3 regions of the Neomoorella thermoacetica genome follow, and region 3 is predicted to be linked to each of the others. Evidence: riboswitches for the same ligand, from Rfam matches in the RefSeq annotation. Region 3 holds a riboswitch; each other region holds the start of a gene.
What was found. A riboswitch is a leader RNA that binds a small molecule or an ion and turns the genes downstream of it on or off. The one in region 3 is predicted to bind cobalamin.
Positions count from the first base shown of each region.

Region 1: another riboswitch for cobalamin. It lies ahead of thiC (phosphomethylpyrimidine synthase ThiC); the one in region 3 lies ahead of MOTHE_RS01010 (ECF transporter S component).
Region 2: another riboswitch for cobalamin. It lies ahead of cobU (bifunctional adenosylcobinamide kinase/adenosylcobinamide-phosphate guanylyltransferase); the one in region 3 lies ahead of MOTHE_RS01010 (ECF transporter S component).

Region 1 covers NZ_CP012369.1:1,661,597-1,666,522, reverse strand. The annotation lists gene MOTHE_RS13315 (hypothetical protein) at 224-412, shown strand; gene MOTHE_RS08385 (IS1634 family transposase) at 479-1,687, opposite strand; gene MOTHE_RS08380 (hypothetical protein) at 2,402-2,581, shown strand; cobalamin riboswitch at 2,724-2,893, shown strand; gene thiC (phosphomethylpyrimidine synthase ThiC) at 3,139-4,437, shown strand; gene bzaB (B12 lower ligand biosynthesis ThiC-like protein BzaB) at 4,450-4,926, shown strand, end outside.
Region 2 covers NZ_CP012369.1:1,009,781-1,014,706, forward strand. The annotation lists gene MOTHE_RS05060 (stage V sporulation protein S) at 1-159, shown strand, start outside; gene MOTHE_RS05065 (PHP domain-containing protein) at 237-1,079, shown strand; gene MOTHE_RS05070 (hypothetical protein) at 1,132-1,392, shown strand; cobalamin riboswitch at 1,430-1,606, shown strand; gene cobU (bifunctional adenosylcobinamide kinase/adenosylcobinamide-phosphate guanylyltransferase) at 1,734-2,321, shown strand; gene cbiD (cobalt-precorrin-5B (C(1))-methyltransferase CbiD) at 2,442-3,539, shown strand; gene cbiE (precorrin-6y C5,15-methyltransferase (decarboxylating) subunit CbiE) at 3,529-4,179, shown strand; gene cbiT (precorrin-6Y C5,15-methyltransferase (decarboxylating) subunit CbiT) at 4,166-4,759, shown strand; gene cobI (precorrin-2 C(20)-methyltransferase) at 4,775-4,926, shown strand, end outside.
Region 3 covers NZ_CP012369.1:185,735-190,660, forward strand. The annotation lists gene MOTHE_RS01000 (S-layer homology domain-containing protein) at 1-218, shown strand, start outside; gene MOTHE_RS01005 (AIR synthase related protein) at 315-1,091, opposite strand; gene MOTHE_RS01010 (ECF transporter S component) at 1,088-1,642, opposite strand; cobalamin riboswitch at 1,783-1,982, opposite strand; gene MOTHE_RS01015 (ammonium transporter) at 2,231-3,634, opposite strand; gene MOTHE_RS01020 (P-II family nitrogen regulator) at 4,104-4,442, shown strand; gene MOTHE_RS01025 (BON domain-containing protein) at 4,490-4,926, shown strand, end outside.

The DNA.
Region 1 (4,926 bases), 1.1 Mb from region 3:
GTATTAAGGGCTGGGTTCATTTAGGCCGGTGCAGCAGGATCGGCACCTAGCCCACCCTGTTTATAATTTAGAGAATTAGCCAGGAGAACCTTTAAGATTTAGTTGATAAACTTGATTACTTACTCGGCAGATATGGGAATAGTATATACCATCAAATTCCTAAAGGGGGGGATTTCTTACCACGGCCGATAGCAACAGCAACGTCAACATACAGCTAGTTACTATGGATAACTTTCTCAGAAGGTTGGCTGCCAGATTTCAAGACAGGGTAGCTAATGTTGAGTTTTTCTGTGGTGAATGCTGTAAAAAAGACAAAGGTGGGAAGTTAACGCTGGTAGGCAGAGATTTTATCGAGCTAATTGAAGTTGACGATTTGAAATTGAAGGTATCACTTTTTCCGGTGGCAATATAGTTGATCCCACATTCCGCACCTTTGGATATAATTACCAACGTTTTCTTGGGGCACTAAAAAATACTTCTACCCGCCACCGCGAGGTGGAAAAAGATATATTTCCTTACCGAAGCCGGCAAGTTCAAGGGCTCTAATCACCTCCGGCCCCTGATAGTAGTTGCTCACTATTTCTTCATCAACTGTGCCCTTTAGGATGAAAGGTTGGTGGCGGTATTCCCTCAAGAAGAGTTCTATGGCTTTCCTGGCGTCGGCCTTACAGGCGAAGGGACGGCGGGAAAGATCTTTGGCGGCCTTTTCCAGAACTTCTCTTTGCTTAGCCCACTTTTTCAAGAGACTATTCTCTTTGCGCTTATCCAGGGTTGTGGAGTGGACCACGATTAACCGGTAATCGCGGCCGTCTATTTCCCGGACAAAGCTCTGGCTTTTATAGCAAGCAGCATCTTTCTTGGGGCTTAGTTTCCCGATCTCCTGCCAGGTGCCGGTGCGGAAGGCCTCAGCCTTAATCTCCTTGTTAAGGCCGAAGTTCTCCGGTAACAGGGAGATGAACTGGAGGGCGGGTTTGTTACCTTCCTCCTGAACCAAAAGAGCCAGGTTATCCTTAGTTACCAGGGCGCAGTCCGCCACGAAAATGACCTCTTTAAGCTTTTCCGGCTTGAAGGTTTGGACCAATTCCTCTATAACCTGGGGGTACCAGGACTTATCACTGCTATTGCCGTCCAAGCTCTGAGCCAAAATGGGCAACCCATCTCTATTTACGGTCAAGCCGATGAGAAACTGTTTGAGGTCGGGGCGATGATCTTTACTAAAACCAAAAGTGATATCTAAATCTCCTTCACCATCATAGGCTCCTTGCACGGAAATGGAGGTGGTATCGACGTGGATGCCCGCAATGGATACGTTATGGGTGGCGGCGGCAGTTAAAGCAATGCTGGAGAACAACTTCTTCAGCTGGCCGCTGGTGAAGAGTTTATCCAGGGCCCGGCCCAGAGCATCATCGTTAAAATCTTCAGGCCGGACCTGTTGCTCAGCTCCAAACAAAACCTCCAGGTCCTGGTTCTCATAAAAGCGCTCCACATGATAGAGGGCCTCCCGGTCTACCAGGAGATTAATGATCAGCGCCTTAACCCGATTTCCCGGGGAAAGATGGCACTGGGCCGGGTCCCAGTCAACTACGGCATCTATGATTTCTGCTATCTTCAGGACGTCACATAACCTGGAGATAAGGGCTGCGGGACCGGCCCGGAAGAAGCGCATATTATCCATGGCTACAGGCATCGAACATTCCTCCAGAATTCTCTTAGAGGAATGATTCGACACTGAATTAGAAATTCCTGGTTAGAAGATTCTCTCTACTTTTATTTCTTTCTGCACCCTATAAAAATTATTTTTGGGTTCCTCACTGGGTGCGGAATATGGGTTTTATAATACGCAGTTGATATTTCTTTCTTCCCACGGGAAATCCTGCTAATCTCATTAAAAAGCTCGATTGCAAATAATTGTTCCACCACCCCCCACGCCTAAAGTCCGGGAAATCTGCAGATATCTGCAGGGCCCAGGAATTTCGTTCTTGGCCACCCTGGGTCTCTATCTTACCGGAGAAAGCCGAGTGCCGTCACATTCATAGCAAAACGTCGAAAGACCTTACATCCCACCTATAGTCTCTCTCCTTTAGCTTAACAAATGTCCTTCAATGCTATAACTCCGTCAAAGAGGCTTTACAGGCTTTTGCTCGTGTGGGTTGGGTTTTAAAACGGTAGCGAAGTAATCATTTGATTATGGTTATAATAACTAACATGGCCCTATTTATGAGATTTAAAGATGCAGAGGGGCTATCGTATACGTTAATTCTCCTTGGACTTACTTCTATTAACTTAAGGTGGGAGTAAGGCAGTGCCGGTAGTGACGATATCTTCAAAAGGGCAGCTAATTATCCCTGCTGAAATCCGGAAATAACATACCATCAAGCAAGGGGACAAGTTTGAGGTGCGGGTGGCCGAGGGAAAGCTGGTATTAGTCCCCCTGAAGGAAAAGCCCTTCGTGCGTTTGTACGGGGCATTAAAGGGTGAAACCAACCTGGTCCGGTCACTGCAAGAAGAACATGCCAGGGAGACCGAAAAGGAAAACCGGCGGGTAGAGTTGCGGGTCGGCATAGGTGACCATCGACCATAGAGGAGTTTGAACATTTCTCCTATCACAGTGACATTTTCTCAGTCCGCTTACAGGGTGACAATATCACTGTCCGGTGACACATATTTTACAAAGGGCCTTTACAGAAAACAGGCGAACAATTATAATTTTAGAATAGAAAGTTGCATATGGTTACTTTTCAGGTGCCCGCAAGGGAGAATAGGGAACCGGGTGCGAATCCCGGACGGACCCGCCACTGTGAAGGTGAGCACTTGCCAGACCACTCCTTAATGGGGGAAGGGGCAAAGGTGTGATGATCCGAGTCAGGAGACCTGCCTGAAAAGTTTATGCCGCCCTCGCGGAAGGGGCGGGCGTAAGCATGGATGATGGTAAAGTCCACGCTGAGATATGGCGTGGACTTTATTTTTTATCAATCAAACAAAGGGAGAGGATGATTTATGGCATAGGTTCCTTGTGCATGGCTGTCATTGCAGGGTTTTACCCGGTCATCAAGAAAGCGAAAAAATACTGTGAAGAAGGCAAACATTGCGGCGTAAACCGCTGTTGGAGTTGCAAAAATACAGTGGGAGGGAGAATAGTTGAACCTGATAGAAAGCGCCCGGGCCGGCTTGATTACCCCCGAAATGGAGCAGGTGGCCGTTCAGGAGGGTGTAACTCCGGAATTCGTGAGGCAGGGTGTGGCTGATGGGACGATAGTCATCCTGCGCAATGCCCGCCGGCAGAACGTCACTCCAGTTGGTGTCGGTAAAGGGCTGAGGACAAAGGTCAGCGCCAGCGTCGGTTTGTACGGAGAGACGGGCGGTATTGATGTGGAGGTTGCCAAGATTAAAGCCGCCGTGGAAGCGGGAACGGACGCCATCATGGATCTGAGCGTCAGCGGGGACATCGAGGCCATGCTTGCGGAAACGCTGGCCGTTTCCCCCAAGCCCGTCGGTACCTTGCCCCTTTACCAGGCCATGGCCGAAGCCGGCAGAAAATACGGTTCTTCCGTTAACATGAGAGATGAAGACTTGTTTGATGTAATTGAACGCCACGCGGCCGCCGGGGTAGACTTTCTGGCCCTGCACTGCGGGACTACTATGAATATTGTAGAACGCGCCAGAAACGAGGGCCGGATCGATCCTCTGGTAAGCTACGGGGGTTCCCACCTGATCGGGTGGATGCTGGCGAACCGGAGGGAAAACCCCCTTTATGAACACTTTGACCGGGTTCTTGCGATTGCCCGGAAGTACGATGTTACCATCAGCTTTGCCGACGGCATGCGACCGGGATGCCTGGCCGATTCCCTGGATGGCCCCCAGGTGGAAGAGCTGGTTGTTTTGGGAGAGCTGGTCAGGCGGGCGAGGGAAGCCGGTGTACAGGTGATGGTAAAAGGGCCGGGTCATGTACCCTTGCAGCAACTAAAGGCGACGGTTGTCCTGGAAAAAAGTCTCTGCCACGGGGCGCCGTATTTTGTCTTCGGCCCCCTGGTAACAGATATCGCAATCGGTTATGACCATATCAATGCTGCTATCGGGGGTGCCTTGAGCGCCTGGGCGGGTGCGGAGTTTCTCTGTTATGTAACTGCCGCCGAACATGTGGGGATTCCGGATATTGACCAGGTCCGGGAGGGAGTGATTGCCGCTCGCATTGCCGCCCATGCCGCCGACCTGGCCAACGGCCTTACCTGTGCCCGGGAATGGGATCGGGAGCTTTCCCGGGCGAGAAAAGAACTGGACTGGAAGCGGCAGATTGCTCTCGCCATAGACCCCGAACGGGCGGGAAGGCTGAGAGAAGAAAGAAGCGACGCCGCGGCGGCGGGATGTGCCATGTGCGGTAAATACTGCGCCATGGAAATCGTATCCAGATACCTGGGCACAGCCAGACATACATGTTAGGGGGTAGGATAAATGAGCCAGGTTTTAGATGCCCGTGCTGGAAAAATTACTCCGGAAATGGAAAAAGTGGCGGCAGATGAAAAGGTGGATGTGGAATTTGTCCGGGCAGGGGTGGCGGAGGGGACTATTGTAATCCCCCGGAATACCAACCGGAAGGTCCTTAAACCCTGCGGTATCGGGAGGGGTTTACGTATCAAGGTGAATGCCCTGATCGGGACCTCCAGCGACCGGGATGACCGGCAAATGGAGATGCGGAAGATCGCTGCGGCCGAGGCGGCAGGGTGTGATTCCTTTATGGATTTAAGCACCGGCGGGGATATCGATGAGATGCGGCGGCTCACCCTTGCCCACGCCAGGGTTCCGGTAGGCAGCGTGCCCATTTATCAGGCAGCCATCGAAGCCATTGAAAAGCGGGGCAGTATTGTAGCGATGACGCCGGACGACATGTTTGCGGCCGTGGAAAAACAGGCAAGGGACGGGATAGATTTC
Region 2 (4,926 bases), 820 kb from region 3:
GCCCTGAATCAGGCCATAAAAGCCGTGGCCATTGCCAGGGGGTTTGTTTCTCCCAACGGACTGGATATTGTCTGCATCCCTGCCTTTGCCGATATTCAGATTGAAGGCCAGGAACGTACGGCCATGAAACTAATCGTCGAACCGCGGAAAACCCAGTAAATTTGAAGCCTGCTTACCGTGAGGGAGCAGGCTTCAGGTTATAATATATAGCAAAGAATATACTTGGGGATAGAAATATGGTCGTAAGCGCCGATTTACATACCCATACTACAGCTTCTGACGGACAGCTATGCCCGGCCAAGATGGTAAGGCTGGCCCGGGAAAGGGGACTGACGGCCCTGGGCATTACCGACCATGATACCGTTTCTGGCCTTGCTGAAGCCCTGGCTGCCGGCCGTGAAGTGGGCTTAAAGGTTATTCCCGGGATAGAATTGAGTACCGAATGGGAGGGGCGGGAGATTCACCTTCTAGGTTATGGCCTGGACTGGGAGCAGGGAGAACTCATGGCTTTTCTGGAAACCATGCGCCAGGCTCGCCAGCGGCGCAATCTGAAGATCGTAGCCAGGCTCAGGGATCTGGGTTATAACCTGACCATGGCTGACGTCGCGAGGGAAGCCAAGGGTGAGACTACAGGCCGTCCCCATATAGCGGCGGCACTGGTCCAGAAGGGATATCTGCCCTCCATTGATGCCGCCTTTAAAGCCCTCCTGGATAGGGGTCGACCGGCCTATGTACCACGGGCTAAAATTCCGCCCTCTGTGGCTGTGAAGGTAATTCTGGAGGCAGGTGGGGTACCTGTTCTGGCCCACCCCGGGCTGAGCCAGGCCGATGACATTATTCCCGCGTTGGTAAACTCCGGGCTCCAGGGCCTGGAGGTTTATTACCCCCACCATGATCCTGTCACCAGGGAGCGTTACCTGAAACTAGCCTCCAGGTACGATTTGGTAGTGACTGGTGGTTCCGATTTCCATGGCCGGTCGGGAGACAGCCATGCTGATCTGGGTTCCTGCACCATCGGAGCTCCGGAACTGGTACGGCTCAAGGAGAGGTGGCAAAGGATCAGGGATGCGGGCGACTAAGGATTAGTTTTTGGTCATATACTTTAGCAAGAAATAAAAGGGGGTGGGCCCGTTGGCTGGAGATAGCCAGGTAGCCCTTTACCAGCGTATTCAAGAGCTGGAGAACAGAGTTGAACAACTGCGGATCAGCCGGCGTGTCCTGATGCGCCTGGTGGAAAAAAGTGAAAACGAAAAATGGGAGCTGGTAAACCGCCTGCGCCAGGAAAAAGAGCAACTCCGGGCTCGTAACCGCCGTTACGCCCGGGTCATCTGGCAAAAAAATAGAGAGTTGGTATTCCTTAACTGTAAACTCCGGGGGGATATTGTATCATAGGACTTGACCTGGGCCAGGTGGTGGTTTATACTATAAGCAAATTTAATAAACAACAGGTGCCTGCAGGGTTAAAAGGGAATCAGGTGTAAATCCTGAGCGGTCGCGCCACTGTAACCGGGGAGTTTTTCCTCAGAGGCCACTGGTGATCTACTGGGAAGGCGAGGAAAAGTAATGAGCCGGGAGCCAGGAAACCTGCCTGTTGGTTCAACCCTCGCGTAAAGGGGCGAAATATAAACTTAAGGTTCTTACTCCAGCCATGGTCGCGAGGCTGGAGTTTGTTCTTTATAAACCTCCCATGCCGCCGGGGGAAACCATGTATTCTAACGTGGGGAGAGTATTATATGGAACGCGGGCCGCTAATTATGGTGACCGGGGGAAGCCGGAGCGGCAAGAGTAGCCTGGCCGAGAAACTGGCCGGGGAAGCAGGTGGCCAAGTGGTTTATCTGGCAACGGCCATGATTAATGATGAAGAAATGGCCGCCCGGGTAGACCTCCATCGAAACCGGCGGCCAGCCAGCTGGCGGACGATAGAAACCCCCCTGGAAGTCATCGAGACCATAAGACAGGAAGGCCGGCAGGCTGACACCCTGCTCCTTGATAGCCTGGGAATGTGGCTCAGTAATCTCTTGAACAATTACCATTACGAGGCTGAAAAAAACCGGGAACAAAGGGAAGAGTTGATAGCAAGGATTACCTCCAGATTCAGGGAACTGGCAACTACAGCCTACCAGGTCAGGGCCAGGGTAATTGTAGTTACTGAAGAAGTAGGTCTGGGCCTGGTGCCACCCTATCCCCTGGGACGGCTGTTTCGCGATCTCCTGGGCCTGGCTAACCAGGAATTAGCCCGCCAGGCGGACAGGGTATACCTGGTGGTGGCAGGGCTGCCTGTAGTCCTTAAAGGTGGGGAACAAGCTGTAACTGCGTGGTAAACCTTGGGGTTACAGGGCGAGCCCTAAAAGCGTCTCATCCTGCCACCGACCTGTGGCTTCCAGAGAAAACTACACTTGCCGACATTTTTCTGAAGCGAGCTATTTTCGGAGGAAAAAGCAGTGGTCCAAAAATTACGTCGGGGTTATACCACGGGGACCTGCGCTGCAGGGGCAGCCAAGGCAGCAGCCCTGGCCCTGTGGCGAGGGGAAGAGGTCCAAGAAATTACCCTGACCCTGCCCCGGGGAGAAATAATAACTTTACCCGTTACCGTACATAAAGGTGTTGAAGAGGCCGAAGCCATCATCATAAAAGACGCCGGTGATGACCCCGATGTTACCCACGGAGTTGCCATTCACGTAAGGGCCAGGAAACAAGCCGGGGGCATTACCCTGCGGGGCGGCGAGGGTATAGGGATAGTCACCCGCCCCGGCCTGGCGGTGCCGGTGGGGGAACCGGCCATTAACCCCGTGCCCCGGGCCATGATCAAGGAGGCCGTAGCTGCCATTGTTCCCCCTGGCTTGGGTATGGAATTGGAGATTAGCATTCCGGAAGGCGCAAGGTTAGCCAGGCGTACCCTCAATCCCCGCCTGGGGATCGAGGGCGGTTTATCTATCCTCGGCACCACCGGCATCGTCGAACCCATGTCCGAAGAGGCCTTCCGGAACTCCCTGGTTCCCCAAATCGATGTTGCCCTGGCCGCCGGCTGGGAGACCCTGGTTTTAACCCCTGGTCGCCTGGGCCAGCGCCAGGCGGAAGAGAAATATGGTTTACCTGCCACCGCCATTATCTTAACCAGCAATTTTATTGGTTATCTCCTGGAAGCCTGTGTTGAACGCCGGGTCAAAAGGGTCCTCCTGTGGGGCCATGGGGGTAAGCTGGTGAAAGTAGCGGGTGGCATTTTTTATACCCATAGCCATGTTGCCGATGCCCGCCAGGAGATTATTGCCGCCCTGGCGGCAGCCGCCGGAGCTTCCCGGGAAATAGTGCAACAGATACTTGCAGCCACTACAGTAGAAGCGGTCCAGGAAGTTATCCGGGGGTCGGATTTTGAGCCCGGTTTTTGGGACTCCCTGGCAGCCAGGGCCAGCCAGCGGGCCACTGACCTGGTCCACGGGGAATTAACAGTGGGTACGGCCCTTCTGAATCTTCAGGGGGACATCATGGGTCGGGATGAGGTAGCCCGGCAGATAATGGGGGACTGGGGCTATGACCGTTAGTAAAGGATGGTTGACTGTGATCGGGGTTGGCCCCGGCAGCCCGGAATACCTGACACCAGCGGCCCGGCGGGCTGCCCTGGCGGCGGAAATCCTGGTAGGGGGCCCCAGGGCCCTGCAACTCTTCGCTGATTTACCGCGGGAAAAACAGGTAATCGGGGGGGACCTGGAAAAGATATATTCTTTTTTGCTCCAGGTACGTCCCCGTCCCACTGCCGTGCTGGTATCGGGTGACCCGGGCTTCTTTAGCCTCCTGGGCTGGCTGAAACGCAAGTTCCCCGAGGAGGAGATAAGGGTCATCCCGGGTATCAGTTCCATCCAGCTCGCCTTTGCCCGCCTGGGGCAGGGCTGGGAAGGAGCGACTTTTCTGAGCCTCCACGGGCGCCCCCTGGCCACCCTGGAACCTTACCTGTCACACCTGGCAGCCGGGTCCATTAAAATGGTGCTTCTAACGGGGGGGACCAGTACCCCGTCAGCCCTCGGCCGCTACCTGGCTGATAAAGGCCTGGCGAAGCTGAGATTATGGATAGGTACCGACCTGGGTACAGAACAGGAGCAGACAGCCTGGTTGACGGCTGTCGAACTGGCCGCCGGGGACCTACCAGCGGCAGGTGTGGTGATCATTGGCTATGACCATCCTTGATTGGCCCTTCATAACCCCGGGAATACCCGATGCCTGGTTTACCCGCGACCGGGTGCCTCTTACCAAAGAAGAAATCCGGGTCCTGACCCTGGCCAAAGCCCGTCTGGGATCAGGGATGACGGTTTACGATATAGGCGCTGGTACCGGCTCCCTGGCCGTTGAGGCAGCCCGCCTGGTGGCACCGGGACAGGTCCTGGCCGTAGAGGTTAACCCGCTTGCTTGCGACCTTATCCGGCAGAACTCCGAGCGTTTTAACCTTGGCAACCTGCAGGTGGTAGCCGGGGAAGCGCCGGAGGTTTTAGCCGGGTTACCTGCGCCAGACCGGGTTCTCATTGGGGGTAGCGGCGGCCGCCTGAAGGACATCTTAGCCAGGTGCCATAATTTGTTACACCCCGGCGGGATTATAGTTATCAACGCCATCACCCCGGAGACCCTGACCACGGCCCTGACATTCGGCCAGGGCCGTGGTTACCGGGTCGCTGCCCTGGCGGCAAGCCTCGCTCGCCTGGAACCTGCTGGGCGCGTTCACTTCTGGCGGTCTTTAAACCCGGTGCATATCGTCCAGCTTATTAAAGAGTAGTAAGGAGTGGCGAAAATGTATGGGACCCTGTATGGCCTGGGGGTTGGACCGGGGGACCCTTCCCTCCTGACCCTGAAGGCGAAAGCAATTCTGGAGCAAGTCCCAGTGGTGGCCGTACCCGTTTCCCAGCGAGGGGAGGAAAGCCTGGCCCTGCAGGTAGTCCAGCA
Region 3 (4,926 bases):
TGGCCGTGAAGGTGGAGCCTGGTCAGGTAGAAGCCGTCCTGCAACCCTATCGGGACCAGGCGGCCGTACCTTCCTGGGCCCGGCCGGCCATGGCCGCGGCTGTGACGGCCGGTATTGTCGGCGGCCGCGAAGGCGGCCTGGCGCCCCTTGAGCGCGCCACCAGGGCCGAGGCCATAGTGATGCTTGAGCGGCTGATGGATAAAGCCGGCTGGAGATAGGCCCGTGGGTTGCCCCCTGCCCCTGCCGTGAAAGCGGCAGGGGCGTTTTTTCGCCCTGGAGAAAGCAAGTACCCTGGCGCCCCGTCGCTGTCCGGATTACCGGGACGCGGCGGGGCCCAGGGTACCCAGGAGGCAGAAGGGTTTTTCCGCCCGGCGCCCCGTGGTCTCCAGGGCGGCCCGGTCGCCGGCGGCGAGGATGCAGGTGGCAGGGCCGGCCGACTTTAGCAGGGCCGGCCCTGTGAGGCCCGGCCTCCAGTTGATTTGCAGCCCGTATAATGCGGCCAGGTCCCTGGCCTCGGCCAGGATGCCCCTGGAGCCGGCGGGGACGATTTCCCGGATGCCCGGCTGGTCAAGGAGCAGGCGCACGGTTTTCAGGTCTACGATTTCCGGGTCGTCGAGGAAGACCTCGGTTCCGACCTTGGGCCGTCCGAAGAGGGCCAGGGTATCGCCGGCAGCCAGGCGTCCCATTAACAGCTCTGCGGTTGTTGCCAGGCCGATGACGGTGATCCCTATCCCGGACTGGGTAGTAGGTATATTTTTTTCGCTGCTGCCGGTAAGGGTTTTCTCCGGGTCGATGCCCAGGACGCGCATCTCGTCGGCCACACCCTCCCGGATGGCCGCACCTGCAGGCTCCGGCTCGACACAGAGGGTGTTGACGACGCATACCGGCCAGGCACCTAACGCCAGGACTTCCATCAGGGCCACCCTGGCGGTAAAACGGCCCAGGACGTACCCGGGCACCCGCACCACGTCGGCTTCCTTGGGGCCGATGGCCCCGGCGGAGTCGCAGGCGATCACCAGGGATCTTTGCGCATCCAGGTCCAGGATGGTCAAGTCCCGGTAGCGGCGGGGGGAAAGGGTGGCCGGGGTCATTTGCCTTCACCTTTCCCCCGGCCGGCGGCATAGCTGGCGGGAAATACCCGGCGCAGGCTGGTGAAGGCCGTCGCGGCCAGGACGATGTTCAGGGCGGAAGCGATCAGCAGGGGCACCACCATGGCCAGGAAGAATGCTTTGCCGAACCCCGGCAGGGGGATGAACAGCGCCGGGAGTAAGAGACCGTTGAGGGCTATTCCCGCTGCTATCCCCAGCCAGGGGGAAAAGCGGTAGAAAATGGCAAAGAGGGCGACGACAGCGGCCATGCCGGCGGCAATAACCAGGTGGAGGGGCGGGGTGAGGGGGAACCCGGCGGTAAAGGCGGTGAGCAGGTGCCCCAGGGCTGCTATCAGGGCCCCGTCGGCGGGACCCAGGATGAGGGCGCCGAGAAAGCCGGGAAAAGAATCGAAGGCCGGGGTGCCGGTGATGCTGGGTATTTTTAGATTGGCGCCCACAGTTGACAGGGCGATGAGCATGGCCAGGGTGGCCAGGCGTCTGGCCGTCCAGCGGCTTGCCTTAACGGCCGGGGAGGAAAGTTCCGGTTTTGCCATGTTTGCTTCTCCTTTCTAAAGAAGATTTTGTCAGGGGCGAAATGGGGCCGGGCCACCCGCAACAAAAAAGTCCCCAGCCGTCTACCGGCTGGGGACTTTACCATCATCCCCGGTTGCTTCTCCCCTTTCCTGGCGAAGGTGAGAGGTCATATGGACAGGCAGGTCTCCTGGCTCGCGCTTCCTTGTTTAGCGATGCCTTCCCGGGAACTATCCCAGTGGCGTTATATCGCCAACTCCACGCTCACAGTGGCGGGACCGCGCCGGATCGCCGCCTGAAAAGGCGGTTACCGGACTTCCCTATTCTCCCCCTCCCGGGGGCACCTGTCCATTTTTTTCATATATGGTTGTCAATTATTAATATAATCCACCACCGGGCTTTTGGCAAGCCCTGTTTCCGAAAGTAAGCCCGGGAAAGACTTCCCGGGGGCAGGTAGCCGCACCCCCGCCTTTGGGTGTACTGGAACTCCAATCAATTGGTAGCTTACCTGATACAGATACCCTTATAAAACCACGGGACTAACCCTAGAAGAGATAAACAAGCCCCGCCGCTGTTCGATTACCGGGCCGCGACGGGGCTATGTTGTCCGTTTATTCCTGGCGGAAAAGACCGGTTCCGGCCGGGTTACCCTGGCTCACCATCCAATTTACCGCCAGTTCTCCCGGGGCGGTAACCCGTTTACCCTCTGCTACCTCCAGGGCTGCCAGGCCGGTGTCGGGATAGGCGCTTTCGCCGTGCTGGGAGAGATCCAGGCCGGCTTCCTCTTCCTCGGCTGTGACCCGCAGAGGTGTCAACAGGGAGACGACCTTGAGAATGCCGTAGGTCACTGCGGCGGTAAAGATCCAGGCCGCCGCCACGCCTACCACCTGTACCCCCAGCAAATGGGCGTTGCCGTAAAGCAGGCCGTCGGCCCCGGCGGGGTTCACGGCTTTGGTGGCAAAGATGCCGGTGGCAATGGCCCCCCAGGTACCGCCGACGCCGTGGCAGCCAAAGGCGTCCAGGGAATCGTCGTAGCCCAGTTTAACCTTGGCCACGGCCACTGACAGGCAACAAAGGGCGCCGCCGATACCGCCGATTACCAGGGCCGCCGGGGGAGTGACGAAACCGGCCGCCGGGGTGATGGCGACCAGGCCTGCCACCGCGCCGCTGGCCGCTCCCAGGGCGGTGGGTTTGCCGTGGAGCAGCCACTCTACCGCCAGCCAGCCCAGGATGGCGGCCCCGGCAGCCGTATTGGTAGTGACGAAGGCGTTACCGGCCAGACCGTTGGCCCCTAGGGCGCTGCCGGCATTAAAACCGAACCAGCCGAACCATAACAGCGCGGCGCCCAAAACGGTCATGGGGAGGTTGTGGGGCGGCAGGGGGATCCGGCCGTAATCCCGCCGGCGTCCCAGGACCAGGGCGCAGACCAGCCCGGCCACGCCGGCGCTGATATGCACCACCGTGCCGCCGGCAAAGTCCAGGGCGCCGAGTTCCCGCAGCCAGCCCCCCGCGCCCCAGACCCAGTGGGCCAGGGGGTCATAGACCAGGGTAGCCCACATTAAGGTAAAGAGCAGGAAGGCCGGGAAGCGCATTCGCTCGGCAAAGGCACCGGTTATCAGGGCCGGGGTGATTATTGCGAACATGAGCTGGAACATGGCGAATACCTGGTGGGGGATGGTGGCGGCGTAAAGGGGATTGGGTTCCAGACCGACGCCCCGGAACCCCGCCCAGTCCAGCCCTCCCAGCAGGTGGAGATGGTCGGGACCAAAGGCCAGGGAATAGCCCCACAGGACCCACTGGACGGAAATAAGGGCCAGAGTGGCCAGGCATTGCATGATGATACCCAGGACGTTCTTCTGGCGGACCATACCGCCGTAAAAGAAGGCCAGGCCGGGGGTCATCAACATGACCAGGGCGCTGGCTACTAAGATAAAAGCGGTATCGCCGGTATCAACCGCGTCCCCGGCTGCCGCCAGCGCCGGCCGGGCCAGGACGGTCCCGGCAGCCAGGAACAATAATAGTAAAAAAGCTGTTTCTACTGGCCGGAGCAGGATGTTTGACCTGCCCCTTACGTCGCTGACATTCCTTTGCTTCAAACCATTGCCCTCCTTCAGTCTGTAATAAAAAAGGCACAGGAGACGGGTTATCTCCTGTGCCTTCTTTGGCGACCCCCTGGTTACACCGTTGTAACTAGGGATCAAATAAAATAAATTGTTAACATCATTCTACCTTAGGATCCTTGCCGCGTCAAGCTAAAAATTTTTGATTGTCACCGGACTGTGATATTGTCACCCTGTAAGCGGACGACATTTTCTCGGTCCCGTTGAGGCCATTTTGGGGTGTTATTTTCACTGTCCCTTGACAGCTAAAAAATTTTGACTACACCCGCTGTTACAGGCTAAAATATATTCAAATTGGTCACCGCAGCCGGCAGCGGCGGTAGCGTTTAAATTATGGCTTTAAAATGGAACGGGGGTTGGACTGGTGTATAAAATCGAGGCCATCATCCGGCCGGAAAAATTCGAGGCCGTCAAGGAAGCCCTGGGTCGCTACGGCGTCCACGGCATGACTGTAACCCACACCCTGGGCTGCGGCCAGCAGAAGGGCAAAACCGAGGTCTACCGGGGCACGGCTTATACCATCGCCCTCTTGCCCAAGGTCAAGGTAGAGATAGTCCTGGAAGATAGATACGTTGACGATGTGGTGGCTATTATCGCCCGCGAGGCCCGTACCGGCAACATCGGCGACGGCAAAATTTTTATCTGCCCCGTACAAGATGCCATCAGAATCCGCACCGGTGAGCGGGGTGCAGAAGCGATTTAAATGCCGCCCCGCGCCCATGAACTTGCTGTTGCCGGGGTATACTAGATTTGATTGACAGCAAGGGAGTGGGCATGATGGACGATGTTTCTTTACGGGAAAAGGTGCAGCAAGCCTTACGCGAGGACAAGGACCTGCGCGGTTACGGCCTTAACGCCGACGTGGCGGCGGGTGAGGTCCAGCTCCAAGGGATCGTCGATACCCTGAAGGAGAAGGAGCGGGCCGAAAGGCTGGTGCGGCAGGTTCCGGGGGTAAAAGGCGTAGCCAATGCCGTGGCTATCAGCACCGACGGGACCATCAGGGATGAGGACGTAACCCTGGAAGTCCATGAAGAACTGGACTTAGATCCGCGCGTTGACCTGCGACATATTGGCGCCGAAAGCGTTGACGGCCACGGTACGGTGGTTTTGAAAGGCCGGACGGAAGACCCGGCCGAAGTGGAAGCGGCCCGGGAGGCGGCAGCTAAAGCCCGGGGCGTGACCCGGGT